DNA from 3 places in the Streptomyces sp. NPDC096339 genome. Region 3 is predicted to be linked to each of the others. Evidence: riboswitches for the same ligand, from Rfam matches in the RefSeq annotation. Region 3 holds a riboswitch; each other region holds the start of a gene.

The links. A riboswitch is a leader RNA that binds a small molecule or an ion and turns the genes downstream of it on or off. The one in region 3 is predicted to bind thiamine pyrophosphate.
Region 1: linked by a shared signal. The riboswitch ahead of thiC (phosphomethylpyrimidine synthase ThiC) and the one ahead of ACIQ5Y_RS19820 (thiamine ABC transporter substrate binding subunit) in region 3 are both predicted to bind thiamine pyrophosphate.
Region 2: linked by a shared signal. The riboswitch ahead of thiO (glycine oxidase ThiO) and the one ahead of ACIQ5Y_RS19820 (thiamine ABC transporter substrate binding subunit) in region 3 are both predicted to bind thiamine pyrophosphate.

Annotation. Positions count from the first base shown of each region.
Region 1 covers NZ_JBIWFI010000002.1:485,291-493,055, reverse strand. Annotated here, with positions in the region: gene ACIQ5Y_RS05650 (hypothetical protein) at 1-314, opposite strand, end outside; gene ACIQ5Y_RS05645 (glycosyltransferase) at 671-1,783, shown strand; gene ACIQ5Y_RS05640 (restriction endonuclease) at 1,880-2,383, shown strand; gene thiC (phosphomethylpyrimidine synthase ThiC) at 2,507-4,297, opposite strand; TPP riboswitch at 4,292-4,437, opposite strand; gene ACIQ5Y_RS05630 (YibE/F family protein) at 4,694-5,935, shown strand; gene ACIQ5Y_RS05625 (SsgA family sporulation/cell division regulator) at 6,214-6,663, opposite strand; gene ACIQ5Y_RS05620 (IclR family transcriptional regulator) at 6,761-7,507, opposite strand.
Region 2 covers NZ_JBIWFI010000030.1:35,327-43,091, forward strand. Annotated here, with positions in the region: gene ACIQ5Y_RS29545 (thiazole synthase) at 161-955, opposite strand; gene thiS (sulfur carrier protein ThiS) at 962-1,162, opposite strand; gene thiO (glycine oxidase ThiO) at 1,159-2,346, opposite strand; TPP riboswitch at 2,344-2,455, opposite strand; gene ACIQ5Y_RS29560 (NAD(P)/FAD-dependent oxidoreductase) at 2,537-3,763, shown strand; gene ACIQ5Y_RS29565 (Rv2175c family DNA-binding protein) at 3,993-4,358, shown strand; gene thiE (thiamine phosphate synthase) at 4,487-5,125, shown strand; gene metF (methylenetetrahydrofolate reductase [NAD(P)H]) at 5,205-6,119, shown strand; gene ACIQ5Y_RS29580 (hypothetical protein) at 6,162-7,037, shown strand; gene ACIQ5Y_RS29585 (phytoene desaturase family protein) at 7,059-7,765, opposite strand, start outside.
Region 3 covers NZ_JBIWFI010000014.1:72,091-79,855, forward strand. Annotated here, with positions in the region: gene tsf (translation elongation factor Ts) at 1-446, shown strand, start outside; gene pyrH (UMP kinase) at 609-1,388, shown strand; gene frr (ribosome recycling factor) at 1,474-2,031, shown strand; gene ACIQ5Y_RS19810 (phosphatidate cytidylyltransferase) at 2,031-3,107, shown strand; gene rlmN (23S rRNA (adenine(2503)-C(2))-methyltransferase RlmN) at 3,350-4,462, shown strand; TPP riboswitch at 4,521-4,630, shown strand; gene ACIQ5Y_RS19820 (thiamine ABC transporter substrate binding subunit) at 4,715-5,815, shown strand; gene ACIQ5Y_RS19825 (ABC transporter permease) at 5,929-7,545, shown strand; gene ACIQ5Y_RS19830 (ABC transporter ATP-binding protein) at 7,545-7,765, shown strand, end outside.

The DNA of each region.
Region 1 (7,765 bases), on a different contig from region 3:
CCGGTCCCACCCGAGCCGGCAGGCCCGGTGGGGCCCGTGTCACCCTTCGGACCGGTCGGACCGGTCGGGCCCGTGGCACCGGCGGGCTTGCACTTGTCGTCCTTGCCGTGGCCGTCGTCGCCGCCCCAGACCTCGTGGTCACCGCCACCCAGGTACTTGTCCAGCAGCTGGGCGTGCAGCGGCTTGTCGTGCGGAGGCCGGCCGTCTTCCGGCTTGCAGTCGTCGCCTCCACCGCCTGCCGGGGCAGCGGCGGTCACGGCCGGGACGGCCGGCTGGACCATGGCTACGACGGGGGTCGCCATGCTGACGAGCACGAGGGAGAGTGAGGCCAGCGCACCCCCAGCCATCCAAGCCCGACTGCGGGGGACGGGACCAAGCGGCGACTTGGTCCGGTGCTCACGACTCATGTGCAGCGCTCCTTCGGAACGGAAATGCGCGCCGGAACGGGTGATGCCCCGGCCGCGAGTTCGATCTTCCCTGGGAAGTTACGGGTATGAACCGGGACATCTTGAGCATTTCGTGCCGCACATCAACAGATCGGCCTACCAGACCCCCACGAACGGATGCGAAAGCGACCATCCCGTGATATCGCCACCGGCGTGCCGCCACCCCCTCGGCGGGCGGAATCCCTAACGTCGCCCGCGACCCGGCCGACGAGAGGGTGTTTGCGGTGAAGCCGACCATCTGTCTGAACATGATCGTCAAGAACGAGGCACCGACGATCCGGAAGTGCCTGGAGTCGGTGCGCCCACTGATCGACACCTGGGTGATCGTCGACACGGGCTCCACGGACGGTACCCAGGACGTCATCCGGGACTGCTTCGGCGACCTGCCCGGCACTCTGTACGAGCGCCCGTGGAAGGGTTTCGACGGAAGCCGCACCGAGGCGATCGAGCTCGCCCGCACCGCCGCCGACTACCTCCTCTTCATCGACGGCGACGACGAGATGCAGATCGAGCCCGGGTTCCGCATGCCGGACCTGACGCTCGACGCGTACCAGGTCGCGCTGCACGACGGCCCGATCGTCCACTGGCGGCCGGCCCTGGTGGCCACCCGGCTGCCCTGGCGATACGTGGGCGTGCTCCACGAGTACATCGAATGCGGCACCGACTACGGCCGCGAGGTGATCGAGGGCTTCAACATCCTCTCCGTCGGCGGCGGGGCCCGGCTACGGGAAGGCGGCCAGCGGGCGAAGTACCTGCGCGACGCCGAAGTCCTCACCGAAGGCCTCGCGAAGGAACCCGACAACACCCGGTACGCCTTCTACCTGGCCCAGAGCTGGCGCGACGCGGGAGAGCCGGAGAAGTCCCTGGCCGCCTACGACCACCGGGTGGCCATGGGCGGCTGGGCCGAGGAGACCTACTGCGGCCGGCTCTACGCCGCGCGGCTCGCGGCCGGCCTCAAGCGGCCGGGCGCCGAGGTGATGGACCGGTTCCTGCGCGCGTACGAGAGCCGCCCCTCCCGCGCCGAAGCCCTCGGCGAGCTCGCCCGCCTCTGCCGCCTCGAAAGCCGCTGGCCCCTCGCCTACACGTTCGCGCGGCAGGCGGTACGGATCCCGGCCCCGGACGACATCCTGTTCGTCGAGTTCGCCTGGCACGAATGGCGCGCGCTCGACGAACTCGCGGTGGCCTCCTACTGGGTGGGCGAGTACCAGGAGTCACTGGAGTGCTGCCAACGTCTCCTTGAGGAGGGGAAGCTGCCCCTGACCGAGCACGACCGGGTCCTCGCGAACCTCGAATTCGCCCGCCGCAAGCTCGGCCTGGCCACCCAGGTCCCCGCCTGACCGCGCCGCGGCGCACAGCTCCCGGACGAACAACGACCTCTTAGTACCCTCGGCAGGCGCGAGAACGGTGTTACCCGAGGTTACGAAAGGATCGTCATGCAGACTGCGTGGATGGTGCGGGCCGGTGAGGGTGGCAAGCGGGCGGAACTCATGCTGGAGCAGGGCATCGTCGCGTTCAACGCATCATGGGTGGGGGACCTCGGGAGCTGCCGGTCCCCCTCTGCGATGGAAGCGGAGCTGCGCGCCCGGCCCGAGGAGATACGGGCCGAGGTCGGCGAAAGCCACGTCGGAAGGGCCCGTGGTTGGGCGCGTCAGTTGTGGACGTTCATCGATGGCATGCAGGTCGGAGACATGGTCGTCATGTCCCACGCACGCGGTACGAGCTACTCCATCGGGCAAGTCCGCGGGCGATACGAGCATCGGCTCGACATCGACCCGGAGGCGACGCACACGCGCAAGGTCGAGTGGCTTCGATGCCGGGTGAGCCGTGAAGCGGTGAGCGCGGTGAGCCAGGATCTGCGGGAGGCTCTGAAAAGGAGGCCGACCGTCTTCGAGATCAGCGGGTTCGGACCGGAGCTCCGCAGGCTGGCCGGGTTCTGATACGGGACCAGAGGCGCGGACACACGCTGGAACCGCCGGCCTGAGAGCACCTGGCACACAGCGGTAACGACACCGGCCCGCGACTCCCCCCATGAGGTCGCGGGCCGGGTCCGTTCAGATGCGTCAGTCCGCCAGCGGCAGGTACACGCGGTTGCCCGAGGCCGCGAACTCGGCGGACTTCTCCGCCATGCCCGCCTCGATCTCATCGGCCTTCAGGTCACCGCCGTGCTCACGGCGGATGTCCTGCGAGATCTTCATCGAGCAGAACTTCGGACCGCACATGGAGCAGAAGTGCGCGGTCTTGGCCGGCTCGGCCGGGAGGGTCTCGTCGTGGAACTCGCGGGCCGTGTCCGGGTCGAGGGCCAGGTTGAACTGGTCCTCCCAGCGGAACTCGAACCGCGCGTCCGACAGGGCGTCGTCCCACTCCTGGGCGCCCGGGTGGCCCTTGGCCAGGTCGGCGGCGTGCGCGGCGATCTTGTACGTGATGACGCCGGTCTTCACGTCGTCGCGGTTGGGCAGGCCCAGGTGCTCCTTGGGCGTCACGTAGCAGAGCATCGCGGTGCCCCACCAGGCGATCATCGCGGCGCCGATGCCCGAGGTGATGTGGTCGTACGCGGGCGCGACGTCCGTGGTCAGCGGGCCGAGCGTGTAGAACGGCGCCTCCTCGCAGATCTCCTGCTGGAGGTCGATGTTCTCCTTGATCTTGTGCATCGGGACGTGGCCCGGGCCCTCGATCATGGTCTGGACGTTGTGCCGCTTGGCGATCGTGTTCAGCTCGCCCAGCGTCTTCAGCTCCGCGAACTGCGCCGCGTCGTTGGCGTCCGCGATGGAACCGGGGCGCAGGCCGTCGCCCAGCGAGTACGTGACGTCGTACGTCGCGAGGATCTCGCAGAGCTCCTCGAAGTTCGTGTAGAGGAAGTTCTCCTTGTGGTGCGCCAGGCACCACGCGGCCATGATCGAGCCGCCGCGGGAGACGATGCCGGTCTTGCGGCGGGCGGTCAGCGGGACGTACGGGAGCAGCACGCCGGCGTGGACCGTCATGTAGTCGACGCCCTGCTCGGCCTGCTCGATGACCGTGTCCTTGTAGATCTCCCAGGTCAGGTCCTCGGCACGGCCGTCGACCTTCTCCAGCGCCTGGTAGAGCGGCACGGTGCCGATCGGCACGGGAGAGTTGCGCAGGACCCACTCGCGGGTGGTGTGGATGTTGCGGCCCGTGGAGAGGTCCATGACCGTGTCGGCGCCCCACTTGGTCGCCCAGGTCATCTTGTCGACCTCCTCCTCGATGGAGGAGGTGACGGCGGAGTTGCCGATGTTGGCGTTGACCTTGACCAGGAACCGCTTGCCGATGATCATCGGCTCGATCTCGGGGTGGTTCACGTTGGCCGGAAGCACCGCGCGACCTGCGGCGATCTCCTCGCGCACGACCTCGGGGGAGACGTTCTCGCGGATCGCGACGTACTCCATCTCCGGGGTGATCTCGCCCCGGCGGGCGTACGCGAGCTGCGTGACGGCGGCGCCTCCGCGGCCCCGGCGGGGCTGGCGCGGGCGGCCCGGGAAGACCGCGTCGAGGTTCTTGAGGCCACCGCGCGGCGAGGTGTGCTTGATGCCGTCGTCCTCGGGGCGCACGGGGCGGCCCGCGTACTCCTCGGTGTCGCCGCGACCGATGATCCAGTTCTCGCGCAGCGGGGGCAGGCCGCGGCGGACGTCGGTCTCGATCTGGGGGTCGGTGTACGGACCGGACGTGTCGTAGAGCGTCACGTCCTTGCCGTTGGTGAGGTGGACCTGGCGGACCGGCACCCGGATGTCGGGGCGGGAGCCCGCCAGGTATCCCTTGTGCCAGCCGGGCTGGCGCTCGGTCTGGCCGTCGTTGTCCTGGCTGACGGCAGGCGTGCGTGCGTCGTCCTGAATGGTCATGAGACCTGATCTCCCTACGCCGGCATTACCCGGTAACAGGTTCGGCGGTCGACGCAGCCTCTTCCCGTACACATCTGTGATGTGCGTACGGTGATCAGCGCCCTCTCAGCCCGGTGCTCCGAGCTCCCGCGTTGTGCAAAGTAGCCCCCACGCTAGCGCCATCCATGGCGTGCTGAACAGTGGGCCCCCCTCATCTCTTGCGATGATCTGCCGGTGACGTCTTCGCCGCACCCCCCCACGAAGCCCACCGAGCCCCATGACCACACCGGCCACGGGCGCACTGGTCCGGGGCATGCCTCCGGTCATGCGCCCGGCCACGGACACGGTCATGGCCACGACGGACACGGCCATGGTCATGGTCATGGCCACGGCCCGGCGGCCCCGGGCTCGAAGCACTTGCGCAGGGTCATCGCCGCCGTACTGATCCCCTTCGCCGCCGCCGTTTTCATCGGCATGGCGGTGCTCTGGCCGGGCGGAGCCCCCGCCCACGAGCGCACGGGGGTCGGTTTCGACCGGCAGACCCAGCAGGCCACGGTCGTCTCGCTGGAGCGTGTCGACTGCAAATCCGTGAACGCCTCGCAGGTGCCTCCGACGGGCGATGCGTCCACCCCCGAGGGGCGCGAGGCCCAGGCCGCGCAGACGGGGGAGTGCAGACGCGCCACGGTCGAGGTCGGCACGGGTCCGGAGAAGGGGCGCACCTTCGTGGAGGTCGTCCAGCCCGGTGCGCCGCGGCAGTTGGAGAAGGGCCAGGAGGTGGTCGTGGCCTACGCTCCGGACGCCCCGCGCGACCTCCAGTACTCCGTGATCGACGTCAACCGCAAGTTCCCGATGGCGCTGCTGGCCGGCATCTTCGCCCTCGCGGTCGTGGCCGTCGGGCGGATGCGCGGGGTGTTCGCCCTGATCGCGTTGGCCGTCAGCTTCGGCGTGCTGACCCTCTTCATCCTGCCGGCCATCCTCCAGGGATCGAATCCGCTGCTCGTCGCGGTCATCGGGGCGAGCGCCATCATGCTGATCGCCCTGTACATGTGCCACGGACTGACGGCCCGCACCTCGGTCGCCGTACTCGGCACGCTGGTCTCGCTGCTGCTGATCGGGCTGCTGGGCTCGGTGTTCATCGACTGGGCCTTCCTCACCGGCAACACCGATGACAACACCGGGCTGATCCACGGGCTCTACCCGCAGATCGACATGAGCGGTTTGCTGCTCGCGGGTGTGATCATCGGATCCCTGGGCGTGCTCGACGACGTGACGGTCACCCAGACCTCGGCGGTCTGGGAACTCCATCAGGCCGACCCGTCGATGGGCCCGCGCGGGCTCTACCGGGCGGCGATCCGGATCGGCCGCGACCACATCGCGTCGGTGGTCAACACGCTCGTACTGGCCTACGCGGGCGCCGCCCTGCCGCTTCTGCTGTTGTTCTCGATCGCGAACAGCAGCATGGGATCCGTGGCCAACAGCGAGCTGGTCGCGGAGGAGATCGTACGGACCCTCGTGGGATCGATCGGGCTCGTGGCCTCGGTCCCGGTGACCACCGCACTGGCCGCGCTGGTCGTTTCGGCCGACCGGCCGGGGTCCCCGGCCGCCTCGCCGGCCTCGGGGCCGGTCCGTGGCGGCCGGGGCCGGCGGCGCAAGCGGTGAAAGGTGGTTCCCGAGGAACGGGAACGGAGGGCATCGGGCGGACGCGGGTGGTCGGATCGCGTGCGGCGGCGCCCGTGAAAGCCGATGGGCCGTGGCGCTCGGAGCGTCGGCACACCGATCCGTTCCTCGTGGTCGGCCGGTGTCGTCCGTCGGTCAGCGGACGCCGGCATTTTCCTGTGTTTCAGGTGTGGCCGGTGTTTCAGGTGGTGCAGGCATAGCCCGTATTGCCGGTGCTGCCTCTGTGCTGCTCGTATTGCGCGCGCTGGCGCGCAAGGGCGTCAGCCCGCGTTCTGCTCGTTCTGCTTCGACTCGGCGAGGATCTTGCCGAGCGCCTCGTCGAGGTTCTCCTCGAAATCACCCAGGTTCCGCTCCTGGCCGAGGGGAACGAGCCGGTCGGTCCGGTCGAGGAACGCGACGAGCGGAGCCGCGCTGGCACGGAAGAGGGCCCGGTCGCCGCCCACCTGGAGCCGGATGTGGACATCGGACAGTTCCTCGGGATCGGTGGGGGCGATGCGCACATCACCGTCACCGCACGGCTTGTTGATGCCGTCGAGGAGAAGCTCCCGGCCGAACGCCCAGGTCACGGGCGCGTCTCCGGGAAGGTGGAAGGTCAGGCGGACTGCGTAGGGGTCACGAGCGTCGTACCGGAGTTCCACCGGAATCCGGAACGAGAGTTCCTCGGAAACGAGGAAGCTCATCATGACCTCTGCCTGTACCGACTCGCGCATTGCCTACCCCGCTGTAGTGGAAGTGGCCAGGAATGATCCCCCAAGGCCCTCTTGACAAGAGTGGTGGAAGCGCTAGCAGATCACAAGGAGTGAGTTTTCAGATACTGATAGAGAACGAGAGGGTGCTCAACAGCGCGCCTACTTCACTCCGTAGCCGATCGACTGCATAAAGCAATCGGTCTTGCTGGTGCAGAGGCAGAGAAATCGCCATGGTCGCAGCGGTATCGCCCGCGGTGATGGGGATCGCGGCGCAGACCGTGCCGAGGGCATATTCCTGGCGCTCGGTTACTGGCTGCATTCGTCCGAGGGCGCCGATCCTGTTCTCCAGGGAGCGCAGATCCCTCACGGTATAAGCGGTGATGGCCTCGACCGGGTGGCGGTCGTAGTGGTCCTGGCGGGCCTCTTCGTCGAGCTGACCGAGCAGGCACTGCCCGATGGCGTGCGCGTGGCCGGTCTCCCGGAAGTCGGCCCACTCCTCGCAGGCCGGGTTGGCCGGGGTGTCCGAGACGCCCACGACCTCGATCTCGCCCTCGCGGTAGACCGCGAAGTAGACGGGGGCCCCGACCGCGTCGCGGAAGTGCGCGAGGGAGTCGAGGATCATGCTGCGACGTTTCTGCTGAAGTCCGCCACCGGCTAGCCGCCCGGCGGCGTCGCCCAGCACGAACACTCCGTTCTCTCTGCGCAGATAGCCCTCGTGCGTCAGGGTGCGCAGCAGGTGGTACGCAGTGGGAAGCGGGAGCCCGGCTTCGCGCGCCAGCTGTTTCGCCGGGGCTCCCTCGCTATGGGACCCCACTGCTTCGAGCAGCCTCAGCGCCCTCTGCACCGAACCGATGAGAGTCGGCACACCGGCATTGTGAACCGAAGACAAAGCTCACCCCCAGGCGTGGCGGCGGGCCTTCGGGGAGGCCCGCCCGGCGGGGGCCGCCCCCGCACGTGCCATCGTTCCTGGAGTCGTACTCAGCGGCTACTTGACAGAACCGCAGGTCAGAGCGGAATCGCCGGCTTTCGGTGCCCAGGGAACGGCACAGATTGCCACTCTATCCGCCGATTCCGGGCCTGTGAGCGGTTTACGGCCTCACGTTCCCTCACCTGGCGCAATCGC
Region 2 (7,765 bases), on a different contig from region 3:
GACGGGAAACCCCCAACCCTTTTCACCTCCGACCGGGCGGGGCACCGCCCCACCCCACCCGCACCCGAATGGGCGGGTGGGCAGCCGCCGCGCCGGCGTGGGGGTCGAGGGGGGTGAAGTCCCGCACGAGCGTGGACCCGTACCCCCCGCCCCCACCCCCTCAGAACGCCGGCCGCTCCGGGTCCAGGGCGGCCCGCCCCTCCGTGGGGGACGAGGCTTCCGCGAAGCGGCGTTGGGGGATGCGGCCCGCGCGGTGGGCGAGGCGGCCCGCCGAGACGGCGTCCCGCATGGCGGCCGCCATCAAGACCGGCTCCTGCGCACGCGTCACCGCCGAGGCGAGCATGACCGCCGCGCAGCCGAGTTCCATCGCGAGGGCCACGTCCGAGGCCGTGCCGGCCCCGGCGTCGAGGATGACCGGGACTCCCGCCCGTTCGGTGATCAGCTCGAAGTTGTGCGGGTTGCGGATGCCCATGCCGGAGCCGATCGGGGAGCCGAGCGGCATGATCGCCGCGCAGCCCACGTCCTCCAGCTTGCGGGCCAGCACCGGGTCGTCGTTGGTGTACGGGAGGACGGTGAAGCCCTCGTCGACCAGGATCTCGGCCGCGTCGAGGAGCTCGATGCCGTCCGGGAGGAGGGTTCGCTCGTCCGCGACGACCTCCAGCTTGATCCAGTCGGTGCCCAGCGCTTCCCGTGCGAGGCGAGCCGTCAGGACGGCCTCGCCCGCCGTGAAGCAGCCCGCGGTGTTGGGGAGGACCGCGATGTCGAGCTTCGAGAGGACGGAGAGGACGGAGCCCTGGACCGTCGGGTCGAGGCGGCGCATCGCGACCGTGGTGAGTTCGGTGCCGGACGCGACCAGGGCGCGCTCCAGGACGTCCAGGCTCGGGGCCCCGCCCGTGCCCATGATCAGGCGGGAGGAGAAGGTCCGGTCGCCGAGGGTGAAGAGGTCGTCTGCCATGGTGCGTCAGCCTCCCTGGACCGCGGTCAGGATCTCGACGCGGTCCCCGTCGCCCAGCGCGGTGGCTGGCCACTGGCCGCGCGGGACGACGGTCTCGTTGAGGGCGGCGGCGACGCCGGAGGGGGCGGTGGTCAGGGTTGCGACCACCGAGTCGAGCGTGGTGCCGGCCGCGATCTCGCGCGGCTCGCCGTTGACGGAGATGGTCATGCGAAGGACTCCTGACGTGCGGCGGAGAACCGGCGGGGGGAGAAGGGGCGGGCGATCGGCGGGAGTTCACCGGTGGTCAGCAGCCCCGCGAGTACGTCGCCGGTGAGGGGGGTGAGCAGGACGCCGTTGCGGTAGTGGCCGGTGGCCAGGTGCAGGCCCGGCAGCTCGGTGGGGCCGAGCAGCGGGGCGTTGTCGGGGGAGCCGGGGCGCAGGCCTGCCTTGATCTCGACCAGGGGGAGTTCGGTGATGCCGGGCACGAGCTCGTGGGCGTCGCGGAGGAGTTCGTAGACCCCTCCGGCGGTGACGGTGGTGTCCCAGCCGAGTTCCTCGCTGGTGGCGCCGAGGACGAGTTCCCCGTTCTCGCGCGGCACCAGGTAGACGTGGCTGCCGCGTACGACGGCCCGAACGGTCCGGGAGAGGAACGGCGCGTACGCCGGCGGTACGGAGAGCCGCAGGACCTGGCCCTTGACCGGCCGGACGGGTACGGCCGCCTCCGGCGGTACGCCGGGCAGCTTGCAGCTGAGCGAGCCCGCGGCCAAGACCACCTGGTCCGCGCGCAGCTCCGTACCGTCGTCGAGCACGGCGCCGGCCGCGCGGTCGGCGGTGACCACGAGCCGTTCCGCGTTCGCCCGGTGGATGATCACCCCGGCCCGCTCGCAGGCTGCCAGCAGGGCGGCCGCGAGCCGGCGCGGGTCGACCTGGTGGTCGCCGTCCACGCGCAGGCCGCCGCGGACCCCGGGGGCCAGCATGGGCTCCAGGCGGCGGCACTCGCGGCCGGTGAGCCACTCGGACTCCAGGCCGCAGCGGCGCTGCAGGGCGTGGAGTTCCCGCAGGTGGAGGCGGTCGTCGGAGTCGAGGGCGACGGCGAGGGTGCCGCAGGCGCGGTAGCCGATGTCCATGCCGCCGGAGGCTTCGGCGAGCTCGGCGGCGAACTGCGGATAGCGCTCGGCGGAGGCGAGGCCGAGGCCCAGCAGGGACTCCTCGCCGTAGTGCAGTTCGGTGACGGGGGCGAGCATGCCGGCCGCGACCTGGGCGGCGCCGCCGCCGGGGGCCGGGTCGGCGAGCACGGTGCGCAGGCCGCGCTCGGCGGCCCGCCAGGCGGTGACCAGGCCGATGATGCCGCCGCCGATGACGAGGACGTCGGATCCCGTTTCGGGTCCTGTTCGGTTCCGAGATGAATGCATGGGCGTCCAGCCCCTCCCTTCGCCGGCATGACCCGGATCAGGTTCGTACGGTCGGAGGCCGTCCAGCCTCCCTCTCAGCCCGGTGCGCCGGACTCCCGCGATAGGTACAGTGGCCAGACTAACCCGGCCGTCGACGGCGGGTAAGGCGGCACCTATTCCTGACGGATCGTCAGATGATTAGGGTGTCCGGGTGAGTGATCAGACGGAGAAGAATCAGAGCGGCGTCGTGATCGTCGGCGCCGGAATGGCCGGTGTGCAGACCGCGGTGGCCCTGCGGGAGCAGGGTTACACCGGCCCCGTGACCCTGCTGGGCGCCGAACCGCACCAGCCCTACGACCGGCCCCCGCTCTCCAAGGCGGTCCTGCTCGGCAAGGCCGAGGACTCCGCCTTCGACGTGGACTTCGAGGGGCTCGGCATCGAGCTCAGGCTCGGCACCGAGGTCACGGGGCTGCGTGCCGCCGAACGGGAACTGGACACCGAGGCGGGACCGGTCCCGTACGAGGTCCTCGTGCTGGCCACCGGAGCCGAGCCGCTGACCCTGCCGGGTACCGACGGCGTCCCGGGCGTGCACCTGCTGCGCACCCTCGACGACGCGGCCCGGCTGCGGCCGGTCCTGGCCGAGGCCTCCTCGGTCGTGGTCGTCGGGGCGGGCTGGATCGGCGCCGAGTTCGCCACCGCGGCCCGGGAGGCGGGCTGCGCGGTGACGGTGGTCGAGGCCGCCGACCGGGTGCTGGCGGGCGCGCTGCCCGAGGAGGTCGCCGCGCCGATGGGGCGCTGGTACGCGGAGGCCGGCGCCGAACTGGTCACCGGGGCGAGGGTCGCCGGGGTCGAGGCGGGCCGGGTGCTGCTGGCCGACGGCCGTGAGCTGCCGGCCGGGGCGGTCGTGGTGGGCATCGGGGCGCGCCCCGCCACCGGGTGGCTGGCCGGGACCGGGGTGGAACTCGGGGCGGACGGGTCGGTCACGGCCGACGAGTACCTGCGTACCTCCCTGCCGGGGGTCTACGCGGTCGGCGATTGCGCGTCGTTCCCCTCGGGGCGCTACGGGGCGCGGCTGCTGGTGCACCACTGGGACAACGCGCTGCAGGGGCCGAGGGCGGTCGCGGCGAACATCCTGGCGGGTGGCGGTGAGACGGGTGAGGTGTACGACCCGGTCCCGTACTTCTGGTCGGAGCAGTTCGGGCGCTTCGTGCAGTACGCCGGGCACCACGGCGGGGCGGACGAGCTGCTGTGGCGCGGTGACCCGGCCGGGGCGGCGTGGTCGGTGTGCTGGCTGCGGGGCGGGGCGCTGGTCGCGGTGCTCGCGGTGGGGAGGCCGCGGGATCTTGCGCAGGGGCGGCGGCTGATCGAGACGGGGGTGCCGGTGGATCCCGCGAAGGTCTCCGACCCCGGGGTTGCGCTGAAGTCGGCCACCGCCTAGCCGTGTGACCGGCCGGGCGGGGGGTGGGGGTCGCAGCGCGGAGCCGCTCCCCGCCCCGCCCTTTCTCCGTTTCCGGGGGCTCCGCCCCGGACCCCGGTCCTCAAACGCCGGACGGGCTGGGAAATCCAGCCCCGCCGGCGTTTGAGGCGCGGGGCCCGGGTCGGGCCCTGGGTACCCGGACGGGGTGGGTCAGGTACCGGCGGCGGAGCCGAGATGGCAGGCTTGGGGTGTGACCGAGATTGACGCAAAGATCGATGCCCTTGTCCCCTCCTGGCTGTACCTCCCCGACATCGCGGAGATGCTCGACATCGAGGTGACCCGGGTCCGCCAGATGGTCAAGGAAGGTCAGCTGGTCGCCGTGCGCCGCGGCGAGAACCGCTCCCTCCAGGTGCCCGCGCCCTTCATCGACGGCGACAAGGTCGTCAAGGGCCTGGTCGGCCTGCTGACGGTGCTCCGCGACGACGGCTTCTCCGACGAGGAGATCCTGGAGTGGATGTTCACCCCGGATCCGACCCTGCCCGGCACCCCCGCGCAGGCGCTGAGCGAGAATCGCGGCACGGAGGTCAAGCGCCGGGCTCAGGCGCTCGCCCTCTGAGCCGATTCAGCCGATCCGGCCCATCCGGCCCATCCGACCGATTCGGCAGATCCATCCGATCCATCTGAACCACCGCGGTGTGCGGGCCCCGCGCCCGTACACCGCGCTCCATCACGGGGGGTACACCCATGCAGCAGCTGTCCGACGCCCGGCTCTACCTGTGCACGGACGCCCGGAAGAAGCAGGGTGACCTCCCCGAGTTCCTGGACGCCGTGCTCGCCGGAGGCGTGGACATCGTCCAGCTCCGGGACAAGGGCATGGAGGCCGGAGAGGAGCTCGAGCACCTCCGGGTGTTCGCCGACGCCGCCCGCCGTCACGGCAAGCTCCTCGCCGTGAACGACCGAGCCGACGTCGCCCACGCCATCGGCTCCGACGTCCTGCACCTCGGCCAGGGCGACATCCCCGTCCCCGCCGCCCGCGCCATCCTCGGCGAAGGCGTGCTGATCGGCCGTTCCTGCCACGCGGAGTCCGAGGTCGACGCGGCCGTCGCCGAGCCCGGCGTGGACTACTTCTGCACCGGCCCCTGCTGGCCCACCCCCACCAAGCCCGGCCGCTACGCCCCGGGCCTCGGGCTCGTCCGGTACGCGGCCTCGCTGGAGCAGGACCGGCCCTGGTTCGCCATCGGCGGCATCGACGCCTCGAACCTGGACGAGGTGCTGGACGCCGGAGCCACCCGCGTGGTGGTCGTCCGCGCCATCACGGAGGCCTCCGACCCGGGCGCGGCCGCCGCCGAGCTGGCCAAGCGCGTACGGGCCCGCCTGGGGTAGCCGTCGCGGGGTGTCCAAAAAGGTGTCCAAAAGACGGACACCACTTCGGGCTGTGCCGAGCCGCGTCTAACCTGCCCGTATGGCCTTTGGTACCGCTTCCACCTGGTCGGACCGTGCACACACGGTCCGCGACCTTCTCGCGTCCGGGCGCTCGTACTCCTTCGAGTTCTGGGCTCCGAAGACCGAGAAGGGCGAACGCAACCTCTGGAACGCGCTGCGCCGGGTCGAGGCGGTGGCCCCCAGCTTCGTCTCCGTGACCTACGGAGCCGGCGGCTCCACCCGCGGCGGCACCGTCCGGGCCACCGAGCAGATCGCCTCGGACACCACCCTGACCCCCGTCGCGCACCTCACGGCGGTCGACCACTCGATCGCCGAGCTGCGCCACGTCATCGGCCAGTTCGCCGACGCCGGCATCCGCAACATGCTCGTCCTGCGCGGAGACCCGCCGGGCGACCCGATGGGCGAGTGGGTGGCGCACCCCGAGGGCGTGCACTACGCCGCGGACCTCGTCCGACTCGTCAAGGAGTCGGGGGACTTCTGCGTCGGCGTCGCGGCCTTCCCCGAGATGCACCCGCGTTCGGTGGACTGGGACACGGACATCCGGCACTTCGTGGACAAGTGCCGCGCCGGCGCCGACTACGCCATCACCCAGATGTTCTTCGACCCGGAGAATTATCTGCGGCTGCGCGACAGCGTCGAAAAGGCGGGCTGCGAGACCCCGATCATCCCCGAGATCATGCCTGTTGTGGGCATCAAGCAGCTCGACCGACTGCCCCAACTCAGCAACGCGGTCTTCCCTGCGGACGTGAAAGAGCGCATGCTCGCGGTCAAGGACGACGCGGCCGCTGTACGCTCCATTGGCATCGAGTTCGCCACGGGGTTCTGCGCGCGGCTGCTGTCCGAGGGTGTACCGGGACTGCACTTCATCACGCTGAACAATTCCACGGCGACTCTCGAAATCTACGAGAACCTGGGCCTGCACCAGCGGGCCTGATCGGCCGTACGCCATGGGCGGCCGTACCGAGAGGGGCCACGCATGGGAATGACGGTCCTCTACATCGCGTTCGGCATCGTCGCGCTGTGGTTGCTCGCCGAGGTCCTGATGCAGTACAAGGCCCGGCTCCGCTGGCGCCTGCTCGCCTTCGCAGGGTTCCTCGGCGTGGTCGCCGGGGTGGTGCTGCCGTCGGTGCTGGTCATCGGCGCGGGCGCGGCCATGTTCGCCTTGGGCCAGACCCTCGTCACGCTCTCCTTCCGCAAGGGGTTCGAGGCCGGCTGGGCGCTGCGCCGCGGCGGGGAACCCGTACGGCAGACCAGGCGGCGCCGCTCCGGCGCTCCGGTGAAGCAGGAACCCTCCCTCGAGGTCACCGGCCTGGAGTACGAGGGTCAGGGCGACGGCCGGGGCGACAGCCAGGACCGGCCCGAGGCCCCGGAGGTCTACAGCCCGGAGCCGGTGCCCGAGGACACCGGGTCCTACGGGATCCAGAGCTTCGCGCCCGCCCACGACGCCGCGCAGACGGCGGCCTTCGCCTCGCCGTTCACCACGGCCGAGCAGGACGCCCACCAGTACGCCGCGTACTACGACCCCTCGCAGTCCCAGGGCGGCCAGGGCGGCTACGACTACTCCAACGGCTATGCGGGGGGCGAGCAGCAGGTGTACGCCGCCTACTCGGACCCGTACATCGGCACCGGCGGGTCGGTGCCGCCCGGCGTGGACCCGTACGCCGCCGGCTACGCCCCGTACGGCGACCAGACGCAGCAGCAGTACTCCATGGACACGCCGCCCGGTGGGGTCTGGGTCCCGCAGCAGCGGACCACCGACGCGTACGGGCAGCCGTACCCGGCGGAGGACCAGCAGCAGGGCTACCCGTACCCCTCCCAGGGCACCGGCGAGTACGAGCAGTACCGCTACTGACGGACAGCGCGGCCCAGTGGCCTACTGGGAGCCGCGGAACTCCGCGCCCTCCACGATCAGCCCGGCCACCAGGGCCCCGGTCATCCCGGCGTGCGGCAGCCCACCGCCCGGGTGCGCCCAGCCGCCCGCCAGGTACAGGCCGGGCACGGCCGTGGCATTGGCCGGGTAGAGCAGCCGGCCCCCGGCCCCCGCGAGGGCGGGCGCCGGCACCGAGCCGCCGGCCGCGCCCGTGGCCGCCTCGATGTCGGCAGGGGTGCGCACCTCCTGCCACAGCAGGCGCTCCCGCAGCCCTGGAACGGCCTTCTCGGCGAGTTCCAGGAGTTCTCCGTCCCCGGGGACCCGGGGGCCGCACACGGCGCTCACGGTGACCGCCTCGTGGTCCGCGTCGGGCCGGGTGGCGGGGTCGTCGGGGCGCATCACGGTGACGTCCGCGCCAAGGGAGTGGACCAGCGTGCGGTGGGCGGCGTCGGCCGGTCGGGCCCCGCGCAGCGCGAGCAGCAGGGTGACCCGGCTCGGCACGCCCTCCCCGCGGGCGGGCACCGCCTCCCGGGGCCAGGGCAGGGACCGGGCCGGCAGCTGCCGCGGGTCGATCCCGCAGACCACGGAATCGGCCTCCACCTCGGTGCCGTCGGCCAGCAGCAGCCCGGACGCCCGGCCGGCGGGCGCGAGCACCTCGCGCACCTCCGCGCCGAAGACGAAGGCGACGTTCCGTTCCAGGCAGCGCTCGT
Region 3 (7,765 bases):
CCAACGCCAACCTCGGCGAGAAGATCGTCCTGGACCGCTTCGCGCAGTTCACCGGCGGTTACGTGTCGGCGTACATGCACCGCACGATGCCCGACCTGCCGTTCCAGATCGGCGTCCTGGTCGAGCTCGACAAGGAGAACGCCGAGGTCGCCCGCGGCGTCGCGCAGCACATCGCCGCGTTCGCCCCGCAGTGGCTGTCCGCCGAGGACGTCCCGGCCGACAAGGTCGAGTCCGAGCGCCGCATCGCCGAAGAGGTCACCCGCGCGGAGGGCAAGCCCGAGGCTGCCATCGCGAAGATCGTCGAGGGTCGCGTCAACGGCTTCTTCAAGGACGCCACGCTGCTCGGCCAGGCCTACGCCCTGGACAACAAGAAGTCCGTGCAGAAGGTTCTGGACGAGGCCGGTGTCACCCTGAAGCGCTTCACCCGCATCAAGGTCGGCATCTGAGTCCGTCCGTACGCGACGGACACCGGACCCCGGTAGGGTCTGAGGCAGTCGTCCGCGTTCGCGCAGGACGACCGCAGATCTGACGAGGAGGCCATTGCCGTAGAGGGAACCGCAAGGACCCACCGGCAATGGCCTTCTTCGTATGTGCACGAGGAGATCTCCATGAATCAGGGCGTGGACCCCCACACCGCATCCGACGACAAGAGCGACCAGGAGAAGAAGGGTCGCCGCTTCATGCTGAAGCTGTCCGGCGAAGCCTTCTCCGGTGGCGGAGGACTCGGCGTCGACCCCGACGTCGTCCACGCCATCGCGCGTGAGATCGCCGCGGTGGTCCGCGACGGCGCGGAGATCGCCGTCGTGATCGGCGGCGGCAACTTCTTCCGCGGCGCCGAGCTCCAGCAGCGCGGCATGGACCGGGCGCGGTCCGACTACATGGGCATGCTCGGCACGGTCATGAACTGCCTCGCCCTCCAGGACTTCCTGGAGAAGGAGGGCATCGACTCCCGCGTACAGACCGCCATCACCATGGGCCAGGTCGCGGAGCCGTACATCCCGCTGCGCGCCGTGCGCCACCTGGAGAAGGGTCGCGTCGTAATCTTCGGCGCCGGCATGGGCATGCCGTACTTCTCCACCGACACCACGGCCGCCCAGCGCGCCCTGGAGATCGACGCCGAGGCCCTGCTCATGGGCAAGAACGGCGTCGACGGGGTCTACGACTCCGACCCCAAGAAGAACCCGGACGCGGTGAAGTTCGACGCACTGGAGTACGGCGAGGTCCTCTCCCGCGACCTCAAGGTCGCCGACGCCACGGCGATCACGCTGTGCCGCGACAACAAGCTGCCCATCCTCGTCTTCGAACTGCTCGCCGAGGGCAATATCGCGCGCGCCGTCAAGGGTGAGAAGATCGGCACGCTTGTCAGCGACCAGGGAACCCGGGCCTGAGCAGTCCGCCGCCGGGCCGGGCCCTGCCGGGTCCCGCCCGTCCCGCCCGCCTGAACCATCCAATCAAGACATGCAGGAGCACGTGGTGATCGAAGAAATCCTCCTCGAGGCCGAGGAGAAGATGGAGAAGGCCGTCGTCGTCGCCAAGGAGGACTTCGCCGCGATTCGCACCGGCCGTGCGCACCCGGCGATGTTCAACAAGATCGTGGCGGACTACTACGGCGCCATCACGCCCATCAACCAGCTCGCCTCCTTCTCGGTGCCCGAGCCGCGCATGGCGATCGTGACCCCGTTCGACAAGAGCGCGCTGCGCAACATCGAGCAGGCCATCCGCGACTCCGACCTCGGTGTCAACCCGAGCAACGACGGCAACATCATCCGGGTGACCTTCCCCGAGCTGACGCAGGACCGCCGCAAGGAGTACATCAAGGTCGCCAAGAACAAGGCCGAGGACTCCAAGGTCTCGATCCGCTCCGTGCGCCGCAAGGCGAAGGACGCCCTCGACAAGCTCGTCAAGGACAAGGAAGCCGGCGAGGACGAGGTGCGCCGCGCGGAGAAGGAGCTCGACGACACCACCGCGAAGTACGTCGCGCAGGTGGACGAGCTCCTCAAGCACAAGGAAGCCGAGCTCCTCGAAGTCTGATGAACGACTCTTCCTGGCAGCCGGAGCCGGTTCCGGCGGGTCCCGCATACGATGCGCAGGTGGGCCCGCACACTCGGCCCATGCCCATCGTGCCCGATGCCGCCGGCCGTGACTTCGACGACCGGGAAGCACGCGATCGGGGGGCCGCCGCGGACGGCGGCCCCCTCTTCCGCGACGAGACGCCGCCGCAGGAGCCCATGCCCAGCCCCCCGCCCCCGCCTTCGCAGGCACCGCAGAACCCCTCGCCCCCGCCGCAGAAGAAGCGCGCGGGGCGGGACCTGCGCGCCGCCATAGGGGTCGGCGTCGGCCTCGGCGCGGTGATCTTCGCTTCGCTGTTCATCGTCAAGGCGGTCTTCGTCGGCGTCGTCGTCGTCGCGGTCGTCGTGGGTCTGTGGGAGCTCACCTCCCGGCTGCAGGAGAAGAAGGGCATCAAGGCCCCTCTCGTCCCGCTCGCGGTGGGCGGCGCGGCCATGGTCATCGCCGGATACGTCCGCGGTGCCGAGGGGGCCTGGGTCGCGATGGCCCTCACCGCCCTCGCGGTGCTCGTATGGCGGATGACCGAGCCGCCCGAGGACTACCTCAAGGACGTCACCGCGGGTGTCTTCGCGGCGTTCTACGTGCCGTTCCTCGCCACCTTCGTCACGATGCTGCTGACCGCCGACGACGGACCGCAGCGCGTGGTGACCTTCCTCGTACTGACCGTGGTCAGCGACACCGGGGCCTACGCGGTGGGCTGGCGCTTCGGCAAGACGAAGCTCGCGCCGCGCATCAGCCCCGGCAAGACCCGCGAGGGGCTCTTCGGCGCGGTGGCCTTCGCCATGGCGGCGGGCGCCCTGTGCATGGAGTTCCTGATCGACGGCGGTGCCTGGTGGCAGGGCCTGCTGCTGGGCCTCGCGGTCGCGGTCAGCGCCACGCTGGGCGACCTGGGCGAGTCGATGATCAAGCGGGACCTCGGCATCAAGGACATGGGCACCCTGCTCCCGGGGCACGGCGGGATCATGGACCGCCTCGACTCCCTGCTGCCGACGGCCCCGGTGGTGTGGCTGCTGCTGGCGGCGTTCGTGGGCACCGGCTGAAATCCGGGCCGCAACCGAAGGCCTCGGCCGTCTCCGGCCGACCGCGGACGCTGCCGACCTCGGTCGGCCCCCGCGGAGCGGGTTATCCTAAAAGGCGCGTCACTCGCGAGTGGCGCGCCTTTGCCGTTCCGCGTCTGCGGGGACGGCCCGTGAGAGGTCTCCCGGCTCCTGTCGAGCCGCGGTCCGCTCCGCACCGGCGGAGTCGCGCGCCCGGACCTCGCCCCATCGAGGAGTATCCGATCATGGCCCGCCCCGTTCCGGGAGAGCTCACCTTCGTCGCGCCCCGTGGAGCCAAGAAGCCTCCGCGGCACCTCGCCGACATGACCCCCGCCGAGCGCCGCGAGGCGGTCGCCGCCATCGGTGAGAAGCCCTTCCGGGCCAAGCAGCTCTCCCAGCACTACTTCGCCCGGTACGCGCACGACCCCGCCGAGTGGACCGACATCCCGGCCGCCTCCCGCGAGAAGCTCCAGCAGGAGCTGCTGCCCGAGCTGATGAACGTCGTCCGGCACATCTCCTGCGACGACGACACCACCCGCAAGACCCTGTGGAAGCTGCATGACGGCACGCTCGTCGAGTCCGTGCTGATGCGCTACCCCGACCGGGTCACCATGTGCATCTCCTCGCAGGCCGGCTGCGGCATGAACTGCCCGTTCTGCGCCACCGGCCAGGCCGGTCTGGACCGCAACCTGTCCACCGCCGAGATCGTGCACCAGATCGTCGACGGCATGCGCGCCCTGCGCGACGGCGAGGTCCCGGGCGGCCCGGCCCGGCTGTCGAACATCGTCTTCATGGGCATGGGCGAGCCCCTCGCGAACTACAACCGCGTCGTCGGTGCCATCCGACGTCTCACCGACCCCGAGCCCGACGGTCTGGGCCTGTCCCAGCGCGGGATCACCGTCTCCACCGTCGGCCTGGTCCCGGCCATGCTGCGCTTCGCCGACGAGGGCTTCAAGTGCCGCCTCGCCGTCTCGCTGCACGCGCCCGACGACGAGCTGCGCGACACCCTGGTCCCGGTGAACACCCGCTGGAAGGTCCGCGAGGTCCTCGACGCCGCCTGGGAGTACGCCGAGAAGTCCGGCCGCCGCGTCTCGATCGAGTACGCGCTGATCCGCGACATCAACGACCAGGCCTGGCGCGGCGACCTCCTGGGCCGCCTGCTCAAGGGCAAGCGCGTCCACGTCAACCTGATCCCGCTGAACCCGACGCCCGGCTCCAAGTGGACCGCCTCGCGGCCCGAGGACGAGAGGGCCTTCGTCGACGCGATCGCCCGCCACGGCGTGCCGGTGACCGTACGGGACACCCGCGGCCAGGAGATCGACGGCGCGTGCGGCCAGCTCGCCGCCTCGGAGCGCTAGATTCCGGTCCTGATCGATCATGTTCGGCCACGGGGTACCCTGTGGCCGAACCAATTTCATATTCCGACAGGGGAGCGCCACAGCGCTGAGAGTGCGGTATCCGTCATCCGCAGACCCTCTGAACCTCGCCCCGGTCATTCGGGGTAGGAAGTTCGGTCACCACTCAAGCTGTTGCGCCCTGCCCGGCGTCCGCTCCCACAGAGCGCCGGGCAGGGCCGCGTCTTCTCCTGGTCATCCCAGGAGGAATCACCAGTGAGCACCACCAAGAAGATCGCGGGCGCCGCGCTCGCGGCCGCGCTGGGCGTCACCACGCTCAGTGCCTGCGGCGGCGGCGACGCCAAGGACAAGAGCGCGGGCGGCACCGAGAGCCCGAAGTCCAAGACCGTCACGCTCGTCACCCACGACTCCTTCAACGTGACCGAGGCGGTCCTCAAGGAGTTCGAGCAGCAGAGCGGCTACACGGTCAAGGTGCTGAAGTCCGGGGACGCGGGCGCGGCGCTGAACCAGGAGATCCTCACCAAGGGCTCCCCGCGCGGCGACGTCTTCTTCGGTGTGGACAACACCCTGCTCTCGCGCGCCCTCGACAACGGCATCTTCACCCCGTACGAGGCCAAGGGCCTGGCCGACGTGAAGCCCGAGTACGTGCTCGACAAGCAGCACCGGGTCACCCCGATCGACTCCGGCGACATCTGCGTCAACTACGACAAGGCCTACTTCGCCGACAAGAAGATCGCCCCGCCGCAGACCCTGGACGACCTGGTCAAGCCGGAGTACAAGAACCTGCTGGTCACCGAGAACGCCGCGACCTCGTCGCCCGGCCTCGGCTTCCTGCTCGCCTCCGTCGGCAAGTACGGCGAGGACGGTTGGAAGGACTACTGGAGCAAGCTGAAGGCCAACGGCGTCGAGGTCGTCGACGGCTGGGAGCAGGCCTACAACGAGCGCTTCTCCGGCTCCGCGGGCGGCAAGAAGGCCAAGGGCGACCGCCCGCTGGTCGTCTCCTACGCCACGAGCCCGCCGGTCGAGGTGCTGTACGGCGAGCCGCAGCCGGCCGAGGCCCCGACGGGCGTCGCCACCGGCACCTGCTTCCGCCAGGTCGAGTTCGCGGGCCTGCTGAAGGGCGCGAAGAACACCGAGGGCGGCAAGGCGCTCGTGGACTTCCTGATCAGCAAGAAGTTCCAGGAGGACATGCCGCTCCAGATGTTCGTGAACCCCGTGACGAAGGACGCCTCCCTGCCGGAGCTGTTCACCAAGCACGGCGTGGTGGTCGAGAAGCCCGAGAACGTGGCCCCGGAGACCATCGCCAAGAACCGTGAGCAGTGGGTCTCGGCATGGACCGCGCTCGTCGTGAAGTAAGCGGTACCGAGGGAGCGGTCGCGGCGCCGGAAGGCGCCGCGCCGGTCCCGGCCGGGTCCGTGAGGCGGCCCGTCCGCGAGTCCGGCCGGGCCACGGCGGTGCGGCTCGCGCTGATGGTCGTACCCCTGGCCTTCTTCGGGCTGTTCTTCGCCTACCCCGTCGCCGCGATCCTCGGGCGCGGCCTCAAGACCGACACCGGCTGGCAGTTCGGCCGGATCGCCGAGGTGATCACCCGGCCCGACATCGCCGGCGTGCTCTGGTTCACCACGTGGCAGGCCCTCGCCTCCACCGCGCTCACCCTGGTGATCGCACTCCCGGCGGCCTACGTCTTCGCGCGCTTCGAGTTCCCCGGCAAGCAGCTGCTGCGGGCCCTGGTGACCATTCCGTTCGTGCTGCCCACCGTGGTCGTCGGCACCGCCTTCCTCGCGCTGGTCGGCCGGGGCGGGCTGCTGGACGAGCTGGTGGGGGTCCGCCTCGACACCACGGTCTGGGCGATCCTCCTCGCGCACGTCTTCTTCAACTACGCGGTCGTCGTACGCACCGTCGGCGGGCTCTGGGCCCAGCTGGACCCGCGCCAGGAGGAGGCCGCCAGGGTGCTCGGTGCCGGGCGGTTCGCCGCTTGGCGGCGGGTGACGCTGCCGGCGCTGGCCCCCGCGGTGGCCGCCGCCGCGCTGATGGTGTTCCTGTTCACCTTCAGCTCCTTCGGCGTCGTGCTGATCCTCGGCGGGCCCTCGTACTCCACGCTGGAGGTGGAGGTCTACCGGCAGACGGCGCAGCTCCTGGACCTGTCCACGGCCGCCGTGCTGACCATGGTGCAGTTCGCCGCGCTCGCCGCGATCCTCGGCATCCATGCCTGGACCGTGCGCAAGCGGGAGACCGCGCTGCGGCTGGTCGATCCGGCCCGGACCGCGCACCGGCCGCGCGGCTGGGCGCAGCGGTCCCTGCTCGGCGGGGTGCTGCTGACGGTGGCGCTGCTGATCGTGGCGCCGCTCGCGGTGCTGGTGGAACGCTCCTTCGACGCGCCCGGCGGATACGGGTTCGGCTTCTACCGGGCACTCCAGGACGTGGGCGCCGGTGGCGGGACGTTCCTGGTGGCGCCGCTGGAGGCGATCTGGAACTCCCTCCAGTACGCCCTCGCCGCCACCGCGATCGCCCTGGCCATCGGGGGGCTCGCGGCCGCGGCGCTGACCCGGCGCGGAGGTCGCTTCGTACGCGGCTTCGACGCGCTGCTGATGGTCCCGCTCGGGGTGTCCGCCGTGACGGTGGGCTTCGGTTTCCTCATCACCCTGGACGAGCCGCCGCTGGACCTGCGGACCTCGTGGATCCTGGTACCGCTCGCGCAGGCCCTCGTCGGCGTGCCGTTCGTCGTACGGACGATGCTGCCCGTGCTGCGCGCCGTCGACGGGCGGCTCCGGGAGGCGGCCGCGGTGCTCGGCGCGTCGCCCCTGCGGGCGTGGCGGGAGGTGGACCTGCCGCTGGTGCGCAGGGCTCTGCTGATCGCGGCCGGGTTCGCCTTCGCGGTCTCGCTGGGGGAGTTCGGGGCGACCGTGTTCATCGCGCGGCCGGACCATCCGACGCTGCCGGTTGCCGTGGCACGGCTGCTGGGGCGGGCCGGTGAGCTGAACTACGGGCAGGCGATGGCCCTGAGCACGATTCTGATGCTGGTGTGCGCGGTGTCCCTGCTGGTGCTGGAGCGGCTGCGCCCCGACAAGACCTCCGGAGAGTTCTGATGACACTGCTTCAGCTGGAAGGGGTGTCGGTCCGCTTCGGTGAGCGCGCGGTCGTGGACTCCGTGGACCTGAAGGTCGCCGAGCACGAGACGGTGTGCGTGCTGGGGCCGAGCGGAAGCGGGAAGTCCACCCTGCTGCGGGTCGTCGCAGGGCTCCAGCCGGTGTCCGCGGGCCGGGTGCTGCTCGGCGGCGCGGACCAGGCCGGGGTGCCGGTGCACCG